DNA from 2 places in the Metabacillus sediminilitoris genome. Region 2 is predicted to be linked to the other one. Evidence: riboswitches for the same ligand, from Rfam matches in the RefSeq annotation. Region 2 holds a riboswitch; the other holds the start of a gene.
The links. A riboswitch is a leader RNA that binds a small molecule or an ion and turns the genes downstream of it on or off. The one in region 2 is predicted to bind glycine.
Positions count from the first base shown of each region.

Region 1: it holds a riboswitch for glycine, as region 2 does, so the genes downstream of both, GMB29_RS06030 (amino acid permease) here and gcvT (glycine cleavage system aminomethyltransferase GcvT) in region 2, are expected to answer to the same signal.

Region 1 covers NZ_CP046266.1:1,216,059-1,222,560, reverse strand. The annotation lists gene GMB29_RS06030 (amino acid permease) at 1-1,233, opposite strand, end outside; glycine riboswitch at 1,674-1,732, opposite strand; glycine riboswitch at 1,735-1,837, opposite strand; gene GMB29_RS06025 (amidohydrolase) at 2,291-3,478, opposite strand; gene GMB29_RS06020 (MFS transporter) at 3,838-4,974, opposite strand; gene GMB29_RS06015 (CapA family protein) at 5,504-6,502, shown strand, end outside.
Region 2 covers NZ_CP046266.1:4,005,685-4,012,186, reverse strand. The annotation lists gene GMB29_RS19265 (YqhG family protein) at 1-224, opposite strand, end outside; gene GMB29_RS19260 (DEAD/DEAH box helicase) at 251-1,936, opposite strand; glycine riboswitch at 2,253-2,345, shown strand; gene gcvT (glycine cleavage system aminomethyltransferase GcvT) at 2,625-3,725, shown strand; gene gcvPA (aminomethyl-transferring glycine dehydrogenase subunit GcvPA) at 3,782-5,128, shown strand; gene gcvPB (aminomethyl-transferring glycine dehydrogenase subunit GcvPB) at 5,121-6,502, shown strand, end outside.

The DNA of each region.
Region 1 (6,502 bases), 2.8 Mb from region 2:
CGCTAGGAAAGCAAGGATCAAGTAATTGGCAAATGGATAAAACGGCAATTTAAATTTGTTCAGTTTCGCTAGATCTGGTCTTGTTTTGCGGTATTTCAAATGACTGATGACTGTAATTCCCCAAATAAAGATGAAACATACTGTAGAAATACTTGTAATCAGTGTGAATACTCCCTCTGGCATTATATAGTTCAACACAACGGAAATAAGAATGACGACAGTTGAAAAGAACAATGCATTGGAAGGTACTTTACGGGCATCAAGTTTTGCAAATGGTACAGGTGCATTTTTATCTTTGGCAAGTGAGTATACCATTCGGCTTGTACTGAAGATGGCGCTGTTACATGCCGAAGCAGCGGATGTTAGGACAACAAAATTGACGATACCAGCAGCTGCAGCGATACCAACTGCTACGAATACTTGAACGAAAGGGCTTTCCGTTGGGACGATGGCGTTCCACGGATAAACACTCATAATGACAATAAGTGCCCCAATATAGAAAATGATAATTCGAATAGGGATATTATTTATTGCTTTTGGAATAACTCTCTCTGGATCTTCTGTTTCACCTGCAGTAAGACCTACAAGTTCAATGCCAACAAACGCAAACACTACCATTTGGAATGAAAGGATAAAGCCATTTATGCCATTTGGGAACATACCATCGTGGCTCCATAGATTCGTGAAACTGGCTGCGCCTGAATTTGTGGAAAAGCCTTTAATAATCATGAAAATACCAATGACAATTAGGGCTAGTATCGCAATGACTTTGATTAATGCGAACCAGAATTCCATTTCGCCAAAAAGTTTTACAGTTGCTAGGTTCATAATTAGCAAAATAACAAGGGCAATTAACCCCGGCATCCACTGTGGTACAGAGGGAAACCAATACTGGGTATAGAGTCCAACTGCTGTTAAGTCAGCCATTGCGATTGAAATCCAGCAAAACCAGTAGGTCCAGCCGGTCACAAAAGCTGCCATATTACCTAAATAGTCTCTTACAAAGTCAACAAAAGAATGATAGTTCAAATTGCTTAAGAGTAATTCTCCAAGTGCGCGCATGATTAAAAAACAAATGACACCTGTAATCATGTAAGCAATTAAAATCGATGGTCCTGCTAAATGTATAGATTTTCCTGCTCCGAGAAATAATCCCGTTCCGATAGCCCCGCCAATAGCGATTAGTTGTACGTGCCTGTTCTTAAGACCTCTTTCCAATTTTTGCTCCTGCATACGATTTTCCTCTCTCTACTTTTCTAGGATATTTGCAATTATAATTTTAAATTAATATCCCAATAAAAGTTTAGTATTATGAGTTAATCTGACCAAAAAAGCGCTTACAAATTTGGATAAAATAAATACTCAGGCAGGATCTGCATGCAGCAGTCATCCCTGTCTATACAAAGATTCCTGTTTCAATAATGACTCCAATCACTAACATGGTTAAATCCAAGGCTCCTAACTTTTTTCACAGGGCAGTTTCTTTAACTTTTGATTGTGTAATGTAGCTAAAAATAGCCTTTTAACGAAATAAGGTCATCAATCACTATAATCAAAACAGAATGAAGATTGATAGCTGCATTGATAGTCTTGTGCTTATCCTCCTCCTTTTGCTTATACCTATCTTTCTCTAACAAAAAAAGGACAGAGAAAAATAGGCATTTTCCTATTTTTCTCTGTCCTTTTACCTGAGAGTTTAACTCCTTTGGTGGCACATGGCTCTCTCCAGAGATGCGTCCTATTGTAGTCCTTTTTACCTGAGAGTTTGATTCCAAATTTATTAGAACTTGCTCCTTCGGTGCTAAACAATGCGTTTAGTCTCTCCCACAATATTCATCCGCTAATATACAATTAAATATATCCTATTCTATTAAAAGCAAAAAGTCAACTTAATATTCAGAATTCATTATTAATTTCAATTTTTAAAAATGCTTTGGAGGAAAGTTGTTTTTAGGTATCTATCTACTACAGATAAACTTTACAGTTATTAACCCTAACATAGATAGTAGAAAAGCCAATAAACAAATCTATATTCAAACCAGGTTGAGAAAATAAAATCCTCAACCTGGTTTATTCTAGTTCTATTAGTATAGATTTTATTATCTATTCATAGATAGTTTATTTATGGAGCAGTCTGCACCACTTTCGCACCGTACATATAAGTCTTCCATCACACCCCACTGTCAGGATCACCATTCTTAGTAGCTTGACTCGGTAATTGTATTGCTAATCTAATACACTGTTAAGATATGATCATCTATAAACCATAACGTACAAATTATTCTTTTTTCTAATCTAATTCATAATACCCGCAAACAACATATCCCACTGCTTTTGCTGCCACGAGCAGGGCATCTTCATCGATATCAAATTTAGGATGATGATTAAAATAAGGTTTTTCTACTCTTTTAGGTGTACATGCAATGTAAAAGAAGCAAGAAGGGAATTTTTCAGCATAGTAAGCAAAGTCTTCAGATGGCGGCATTGCTGGAAATTCCTTCACTTCTTTAATATCTTTATCATTTGCATTCATAAGGAACTCAGCAACCCTTTCTGTTAATGCAGGATCATTATATAAAGGTGGATAATCATTCGTATATGTTAGCTCACATGTTACACCAAATTCTACTTCAAGACCTTTTACAAGTCGTTTAACTTCTTTTTCAATTGTTTCTTTTGTTTCAACAGTCATATAACGGATATCGCCTTCAAGCTCTACACTGTCTTTAATGACATTGAATGTCCCTTTTCCATCAAAAGATCCAATCGTAATCACGCCAATATCAAAAGGACTTAAACGACGGCTAATAATCGTTTGAGCGGCGGTGACAAAATGAGAACCAGCCACAATGGCATCATTCGCTAGATGTGGTGAGGATCCATGACCGCCTCTGCCTTGAATTTTTAATTTTAAATAAGCCCTTCCGTTAAAAGAATAACCAGCGTGATAACCAACAACTCCCGCTTCATCCATTGGCAGCAGGTGGATACCAAATACATTATCTAAGTCGTCTAGCAAGCCGGATTCCACGATACTCCTTGCCCCGCCTGGTGGCACTTCTTCCGCATGTTGATGAATAATTTTGATAGTACCAGGAATTTCATCTTTTAATGTAATTAAGCAATCCGCCAAGATTAATAAATAGGCTGTATGGCCATCATGGGCACATGCATGCATAACACCTTCATTTTTGGATTTAAATGGTACATCCGTTTCTTCGACAATTGGAAGCGCATCAAAATCAGCGCGCAGACCAATGGTTTTTCCGGACTTTCCACCTTTGATTGTCACGACAACTCCGTATCCATTTCCTACATTCGATTGGACTTCTACATTCTTACCTTTATAAAAATCAATAATATATTGAGCAGTTTTTTCTTCTTTGAAAGAAAGTTCGGGATTTTCGTGTAAATGTCTGCGAATTTTAATAATCTCATCTTTACGGGACTCCAACATTTCCATTAATATACTTTTCATAGCTCGTCATCCTTTGAATATTTTTCTAAAATGCATTACATGTGGCGCAAAACATTTCAAACTGCTATTTATTCAACAACAGGGCTTCCAGCTGATTTATTTTTAGAAGTATTAGATATTTTTCCGGCATTTTTTATTCCATGAAGATAATGGATAATTGCACTTTGTCCTGTTCTGTGACTTTTCCATTTCTTGAATAAAGGTATGTAACTTTTTAAATCATACGTAATCATCATGTTTAGCTTGTAACGCTTCTATAGATCCTTCTGAGGGTTGTTTTTTAGGTCCTTTTTCCATGAATGGACGAGGAAAATCCTACGCCTCGAGAGTATTCTGGTCCCTTCAGATAATCTAATCCCCTATCTGCTTTTAAATGAAATGACGATAGTAAATAAAGATAAAATAATCAATATTCCTCCAACAAATGGATTGTGTTCAATTGATAGCTCTTCAACGACCATACCACCAATAATAGAACCAACCGCTACACCTAAATGAAGGGCGGAATTATTTAAACTCTGCTGAATATCAGAGGTTTTAGGAGATGTTTCGATTAAATAAGTTTGCATGGCCGGTGAAATCGCCCAGCTTAAAATCCCCCATATAATTAGCGTAAGAAATAGCATCGGAAATATTTCTGTCGTAAAAGGTAAAATAAAAAATACAAAAGAAAACAGAATGAGTGCCAATAAAATAGATCGTTTTGACCCAAACAAATCAGCCAAAACACCTCCAATACCTCCTCCACTCACTGCAGCCACCCCAAAAATTAAATACACTATACTCACCCATCCCCCATCCAGATCAGTAGTCGTCTGGATGTATGGACTAAAATATGCATATATAACGGTATGACCAGACATATAAAGAAACGTAGTCATTATAGCAAATGTAATTTTAGGGCTTTTTAATGAAGCTAATTGAACTTTTAACGGAACTTGTGTTTTTGGTTGTATGCTGTCCATAAAGAAATGAACACCAATGATTGATAAAGCTGTTAAACCAGTTATCAATATAAATGGTGCTCTCCATCCAAAAGCATTACCAAGTAAAAGGCCAATCGGTACTCCTAAAACAAGTGAAGCACTGACCCCCATTGATACAAATCCAATTGCTCTGCCCCGGTATTTTTCCTCTACTAAACTTGGAGCCATAACTAAACATAAAATGATTAATAATGCCCCACTCAGAGCTAAAATGATTCGTGCAATAAATAAAATGGTAAAGTTCGGGCTCAATACTGTAATGATACATCCTATTAAAAATATGTATAAACAGATTAATGTTAACTTTTTTCGTTCTACCTTGGCTGTTATTACTAATAAAATTGGAGAGGCGATTGCCATTATTAAAGCAAATACAGTAATCAGCAATCCTACTTGCGCCAAACTTACCTGTAAATCTTCTGCTATTAGATCTAGAATCCCGCTGATAATCAGTTCAACCATTCCAATAACAAATGATATGACCATTAAAAAATACACTCTTTTATCCATGTTGTCTTCCTTCCACATCTTTGTCTCCATTTAATACTAGCTTTCATATTTAAAAAATACAATTTTTGTATTATGACAAATCTTATAAATGCCCATTATTTTTCCTCATTCATTTTTGTCTGATTTATCAACATATTTAAATGTTAATTAATAGTCCATTAAATGAAGATCTTCCTTACTTAAGAAATGCGTCCGTTACTTGAATAAGGAGGAAAAACCATTCATCTTGAGCCATTTTCACTACTTTACCTCCTACATAAATATAGAATTTGGTTATCTTCAACTGCTTTTAAAAACAATTAAAGTGGTCTTGCAATTTCATATCCTTGTTCTACTCGAATATTAATTTCACTTTTTTTGAAATATTGGTATTTTAACCATCCATTAGCACTACCAGTAGCCACGTTTCGGGAATACAATTATAATCTGCACGGTTAAATATGATTCTTTCATGAAAGAATAACATTACATATTTAAAGCTGATCTGCAGAACTAAAAACAATGATTTTTAAGAAAAGGAAGAATACTGATGAAAAAGTTTTTATTTTTATTTACATCATTAACTATTTTTTTAAGTTTTTTTGTCCTAAATAATACGGAAGAACCTCATTATGATGATTTTCAAGTTAAGGACACTTCAGAATCAGAAAATAACGTGATCCTTTCAAAAGAAAATAATAAAACTTACACAGCTTCGTTGTCTGCAATTGGTGACGTTCTTATACATGACCGGGTATACAATCCAGCACATATCGGAAACGGAAAGTATAACTTTGTATCTCATCTAAAACAAGTTAAACCATACTTAGAAAAGGCAGATATTACTGTTGCGAATCAAGAATCGATGATAGGTGGTACTAAAATTGGCCTTTCGTCATATCCTTCTTTTAACAGTCCTCATGAAGTGGGTGATGCGTTAAAGCATAGTGGGGTCGATATAGTAACACTAGCAAACAATCATACATTAGATCGTGGAGAAGATGCAATACAAAGTGCAATTACTTACTGGAATAAGATCGGTATGCATTATACTGGTTCTTATGTTTCTTTAGAAGATCAAAGGAAAATCAGAATAATAGAAAAGAATGGTATTATTTTCTCCTTTTTAGCTTATACCTATGGTACGAATGGTATAAAAATCCCAAATGATAAACAGTATTTAGTTAACCTGATAGATGAAAATAAGATAAAAAAAGACATTTCAAGTGCAAAAGGAATATCTGACGTTGTTGTCGTCAGTCTTCACTTTGGAAAAGAATATCAAAGGTTACCAAATGAGGAACAGATCCAATTGGCTAGGCAATTAGCACTAGCTGGTGCTGATATTATCATCGGTCATCATCCTCACGTTCTTCAACCAATGGAATGGATTAAAAGAGAAGACGGAAGACGTTCGATTGTTGCATACTCTCTAGGAAATTTTTTTTCTGGTCAAACTGGAGACTATAAAGATATCGGCGGCATTATGCAAATAAAAGTTGATAAAATAGTTAAAAATGATGAAACAATCATTACGCTAAAAGAACCT
Region 2 (6,502 bases):
TCATTTGGAGCTTGCTGCTGATCAGTAATTAAGGTTAGTTTCATTGGGTTTGGGACACCATTTGTTTTTTCAAGGTAATGCCAATAGAAAGGTCTGTTCATTAACTCTTTGTCCATGTCAATTGTTAATTGAACCATCATGTAACCAGGTTTATTTTCGATAATGTCACAAGCATTTGCTGTAAAGAAATTTTCTAAGTAATTATGTATTTGCTCTTGTTGCATAAAAGGTCCACCTTTCATCAAGCATGTTAAGGATTTCCGCTTGCTGCTTTTCTTTGTTCCTGAGAATGATGTGCATAGTCAAGAATAGAAGTTAAGTTTTCCATTTTAATCTTCATTTCGCCATCACTTTTAGAATTGAGCAAAATGTCTTGGATGTGATCTTCGAAATTTTTAATTTCTAATTTTGTTAAAATTTCATCTAGTTCACCGATCACTTTTTCAAATAAATTAATTTTTTCATATAGTAACTTGAGAATGTGTTCTTCAACGGTATTTCTTGTTGCCATGTTGAAAATATGAACATCTTGTTCTTGTCCTAAGCGGTGAATACGACCGATCCGTTGTTCAAGTCTCATTGGATTCCATGGTAAATCATAGTTTATGATGTTGTGGCAAAATTGGAGGTTGATCCCTTCTCCGCCAGCTTCTGTTGCAATTAATACTTGTACACGATTTTTAAAGAGATCTTTCATCCAATCTTTTTTTCCGCGTTTGAAGCCACCGCGAAATGGTACAGATGTGATCCCGTTTTGCTGGAGAAACCATTGTAAATAAAATTGGGTGGCACGATATTCTGTGAAAATGATTACTTTATCATTTAATTTCTTAATAAGTTCAACAACCTTGAGTGCCTTTGTATTTTGTGTGACACCATCGATCGCCATCATAATATTTTTGATGACGTCATAAGATAAGATAGCTTCTTCACCCTCAGGACGATCAAGCATTTTCTTTAGTGTCATGTATACAGCTTCACGACTGCTGCATGCTTCACGTTGTAATGTCATAATTGAAAATGTATTTGCCGCATATTGAGAATGTGATTTTAATGCTGTGATTGTGTCATATAGATGCTGCTCAGTTTCTGAAAAATCAATAGGTATTGTCTCAACAACACGCTTCGGCCATTCGATTCCAGTATCTCCGCGACGATTTCGGATCATAACCTTGTTTACGAGCTCACGTAAATGTTCATGATCTTCCAATGAGCGATCTTTTGCAGAAAACGCTTCATTAAAAAATGCCTCATTTCCTAAGTGTCCAGGTTTTAATAATGATACAAGATTAAAAATTTCTTCAATTCTATTTTGAACAGGTGTTGCAGTTAGCAATAAACAATACTTCTTTTTTAAGTTTTGTACAAATTCATAGTTTTTCGTTTTATTATTTTTCAGTTTATGTGCTTCATCGATAATCACTAGATCATAAGATTGATCATAGACAATCTCTCGATGGGGACTCCGTTTTGCTGTATCAATTGAAGATACGACAACATCACAAGCTTCCCAGACATAGCTTTTCTTTTGCTCTACAGCCGGAATAAAAAATTTCTCATTTAATTCACGGGCCCATTGGGACACAAGTGAGGCAGGCACTAAAATTAATATCTTTTTAACAAGTCCGCGAATCATATATTCTTTTAAAATTAACCCTGCTTCGATTGTTTTACCTAATCCCACTTCATCAGCTAAAATGGCTTTTCCGTTCATTTTTTCAACCACTCTTTGAGCAACTTCTAATTGATGTGGGAGCGGTGTGAAATGAGGAAGATGCTTTGGTGCTTGTAAACCTTCAAAAGATGGTACAGCTGAATATTGCTGAACTTCATAAGAAAGTTTATAAAGCTCCCAGTTTGACCATGGTCCATCATTTTCCAGCTTTTCAAAAAAACCATCCTGCCAAGATGAATCAAAGGTAGTCTTTACATTCATTTTAATGACAGTCCTTTCTTTTTTATGATGTAATGTTCATCATTTGGTTAGAAAAAGTAGAAGTGAAATGAATATCATGTTAATTTTGATGAAAAGACGAACGTTATATATGAAAATATAATAAATCATTAAGGAAAAATGTATTGCCGAAAGTCTATGTGCATGGTAGGATGTTAAGTAAGTTCTACAATGCTTATCTTTCAGGTAGATGAAGCATTGACGTTAGTTTTTTTGTTTACTTTAATGTCTAAAATGTCTGAATGTCGATTTAAACTGTTTTTTAAGTATTACCAATTTGAAAACAAAATATGTGCGGGTGAGAATAAGGGGAGAGACTATATGTTCGTGGTATAGCGCCGAAGGAGCAAACAATTGTGAATCTCTCAGGCAAAAAGACTCTTATTTGACGCAGCTCTGGAGAGTGTTTGCAATTAGTTGCAAACTACCAAAGGGGAAAGCCTTTTGTGGGACGGTATGCTTATTTAGTTATTTAGATTGAGCATAAAGCTTAACTAGATAGCTAGGATAAGCACACTGTATTCCAATTTTACATAAGGTAAACTTTCAGGTTAAAAGGACAGAGACTTCCAAATGATAATGTGGGAGTACTATGTCCTTTTTTTGTCTGAAATTTTAAGTAATTTAGTGAGTTTCCATGGATTTAAAAATAGAAGGGAGTATCTCCAATATGACAGAGTTAAAACGAACACCTTTATATGAAGTGTATAAAAACTATGGTGCTAAGACGATTGATTTTGGCGGCTGGGATTTACCAGTACAGTTTTCTTCTATTAAAGCAGAACATGAAGCAGTTCGTCATCATGCTGGGTTGTTTGATGTTTCTCATATGGGTGAAGTTGAGGTGCTTGGGGAAGGTAGTCTTGCTTTCTTGCAAAAAATCGCGACAAATGATGTGTCATTACTTAAAGATGGCGGCGCGCAATATACAGCAATGTGCTATGAAGATGGTGGCACTGTTGATGACTTACTCATCTATAAAAAAGCAGACAATAATTATTTACTCGTAATAAATGCATCGAATATTGAAAAAGATGTAGAGTGGCTCTGTTCGCATGTATTTGGAGATGTAACCGTTAGGAATATTTCAAATGAAATCGCCCAGCTGGCACTCCAAGGACCACTTGCCGATAAAATTCTGCAAAGCTTAACGGATACGGATTTATCTGAAATCAAATTCTTTAAATTTAAAGATGCTGTTAAAGTAGCTGGTGTTAATTCATTAGTTTCAAGAACAGGTTATACAGGTGAAGACGGCTTTGAAATATATTGTGCTTCAGAGGATGCAAAGCTGCTTTGGGTAAAAATATTGGAAGCCGGTAAAGAAGACGGTGTCCTCCCATGTGGATTAGGTGCACGTGATACATTACGATTTGAAGCAAATCTTCCATTGTATGGGCAAGAGCTTTCAAAAGATATTACACCGATTGAGGCTGGTATCGGGTTTGCTGTCAAACCAAATAAGGAAGCTGATTTTATTGGGAAAGCTGTATTAAAAGAACAAAAAGAAAAGGGTCCTGAACGTAAATTAGTAGGGATTGAATTAATAGATAAAGGCATTCCGCGTCATGGCTACGAAGTGTTTGTTGATGGAGAGCAAATTGGTTTTGTTACAACAGGAACACAATCTCCTACCTTAAAGAAAAATATTGGCGTCGCTTTATTAAAAGCTGATTTTACAGATTTAGGTACAGAGGTCGAAGTACAGATTCGTAAAAAGAGATTAAAAGCAGTGGTTGTAGCAACGCCATTTTACAAGCGTCAAAAATAATATGTTCAACAAGTAAAAAAGAGTAATCATCTAACTATGAGAGGGGTTCACAAGTAATGAAACATCGTTATTTACCTATGACGGAACAAGATAAACAGGAAATGCTGCAAACAATTGGCGTAGATTCTGTTCATGAATTGTTTCAAGATATTCCAGAAAAAGTTCGTTTTCAGGGTGAGTACAACATTAAAAAGGCAAAATCTGAAACCGAGTTGTTAAAAGAATTATCACAATTAGCAGCTATGAACAAAGATTTACGAAGTAATGTGTCATTTTTAGGTGCCGGTGTTTATGACCATTACATGCCTGTTATTGTCGATCATGTCATTTCCCGTTCAGAATTTTATACAGCATATACACCTTATCAGCCTGAAATTTCTCAAGGTGAGCTTCAAGCGATATTCGAATTCCAAACGATGATTTGTGAGCTTACTGGAATGGATGTGGCAAACTCATCAATGTATGATGGGGGAACATCGTTAGCAGAAGCGGCTATGCTTGCTGCTGGTCAGACGAAAAAGAAGAAAATTCTCGTTTCTCAAGCTGTAAATCCTGAATCTCGTGATGTGATTAAAACATATGCGAGTGGTCAATACATTGAAGTTGTTGAGATACCATTAAAAGATGGTGTGACTGATTTAGAGGCTCTTCAAAAAGAAATGAATGATGATGTTGCGGCTGTTCTCGTTCAATATCCAAACTTTTTTGGTCATATTGAGCCTTTAAAAGAGATTGAACCAATTGCTCATACGGGTAAAAGTATGTTTATCGTTTCTTCTAATCCATTAGCATTAGGCGCTTTAACACCACCTGGAGCATTAGGTGCAGATATTGTTGCTGGTGATGCTCAACCATTTGGAATACCAACTGCATTTGGTGGACCTCACTGTGGTTATTTTGCAGTAACAAATAAGCTTCTTAGAAAAGTTCCAGGACGCCTTGTGGGTCAAACAACAGATGAAAATGGGAAGCGCGGTTTTGTTTTAACCCTTCAGGCTCGCGAGCAACATATTCGTCGTGATAAAGCGACTTCTAATATTTGTTCTAACCAAGCGTTAAATGCATTAGCTGCATCTGTCGCTATGACTGCACTTGGGAAACAAGGTGTGAAAGAAATGGCTATTCAAAATATCCAAAAAGCCAATTATGCAAAAAAGGCTTGTCAAAAAGCAGGATTAAATGTTCCATTTGCACAGCCAATTTTTAATGAATTTGTTGTGAAGCTATCAAAACCAGTTCGTGAAGTAAATAAAAAGCTGTTAGAAAAAGGAATCATCGGTGGTTTTGATTTAGGAAAAGTTTATCCTGAACTTGAAAATCATATGTTGATCGCTGTTACTGAATTACGTACAAAAGAAGAGATCGATACATTTGTGAAGGAATTGGGGGATGGCAATGAGTAATCAAGATCAAGCATTAATATTTGAAATAAGTAAACCAGGCCGTGTAGGGTATAGCTTACCAGAGCTTGAAGTTGAAGCACTCTCATTAGACGAACTGATTCCTTCTGATTATATTCGCAAGTTTGAAGCGGAGTTACCTGAGGTTTCAGAGCTAGATATAATGAGACATTATACGGCTTTATCAAAACGTAATCACGGAGTTGACTCTGGTTTTTATCCATTAGGTTCTTGTACGATGAAGTACAATCCTAAAATAAATGAAAATGTTGCTCGTTTGGCTGGTTTTGCACATATTCATCCATTACAAGAGGAAGAAACAGTTCAAGGTGCTATGGGATTATTATTCGATCTTCAGCAGCATTTAAAAGAAATCACTGGCATGGACGAAGTGACTCTTCAACCTGCTGCAGGAGCACATGGTGAGTGGACAGGCTTAATGATGATTCGTGCGTATCATGAAGCAAATAACGATACGAAACGAACAAAAGTTATTGTTCCTGATTCAGCACATGGTACGAATCCGGCTTCTGCAACAGTAGCAGGCTTTGAAACAATTACAGTAAAATCAGATGAAAATGGTCTAGTAGATTTAGAAGATTTAAAACGTGTTGTGGGGGAAGATACAGCAGCCTTAATGCTAACAAATCCAAACACACTTGGTTTGTTTGAAGCAAATATTTTGGAAATGGCAAAAATTGTCCACGATGCAGGTGGGAAGTTATATTATGATGGTGCGAACCTTAACGCAGTACTAAGCAAAGCTCGACCGGGAGATATGGGTTTTGATGTTGTCCATCTTAACCTTCATAAAACATTTACAGGTCCACATGGCGGTGGTGGTCCAGGTTCGGGTCCTGTTGGTGTTAAAGCAGACCTTATTCCATATTTACCAAAACCTGTACTCGTGAAAACAGAAGAAGGCTATCAATTTGATTACAATCGACCACAGTCGATTGGTCGTGTGAAGCCATTTTACGGAAATTTTGGCATTAATGTGCGTGCCTATACGTATATTCGGACAATGGGTCCTGACGGGTTAAAAGCTGTAACCGAGTATGCTGTTTTAAATGCGAACTACATGATGCGCAGACTGCAGCCGTTTTATGATCTGCCATTTAATCAGCATTGTAAGCATGAATTTGTGTTATCAGGTAAACGTCAAAAGAAACTTGGTGTTCGTACACTTGATATCGCTAAACGTTTACTAGATTTCGGCTATCATCCGCCAACAATTTATTTTCCTCTAAATGTTGAAGAATGTATTATGATTGAACCAACAGAGACAGAGTCGAAAGAAACACTTGATTCCTTTATCGACGCAATGATCCAAATTGCGAAAGAAGCGGAAGAAACACCTGAAGTCGTTCAAGAAGC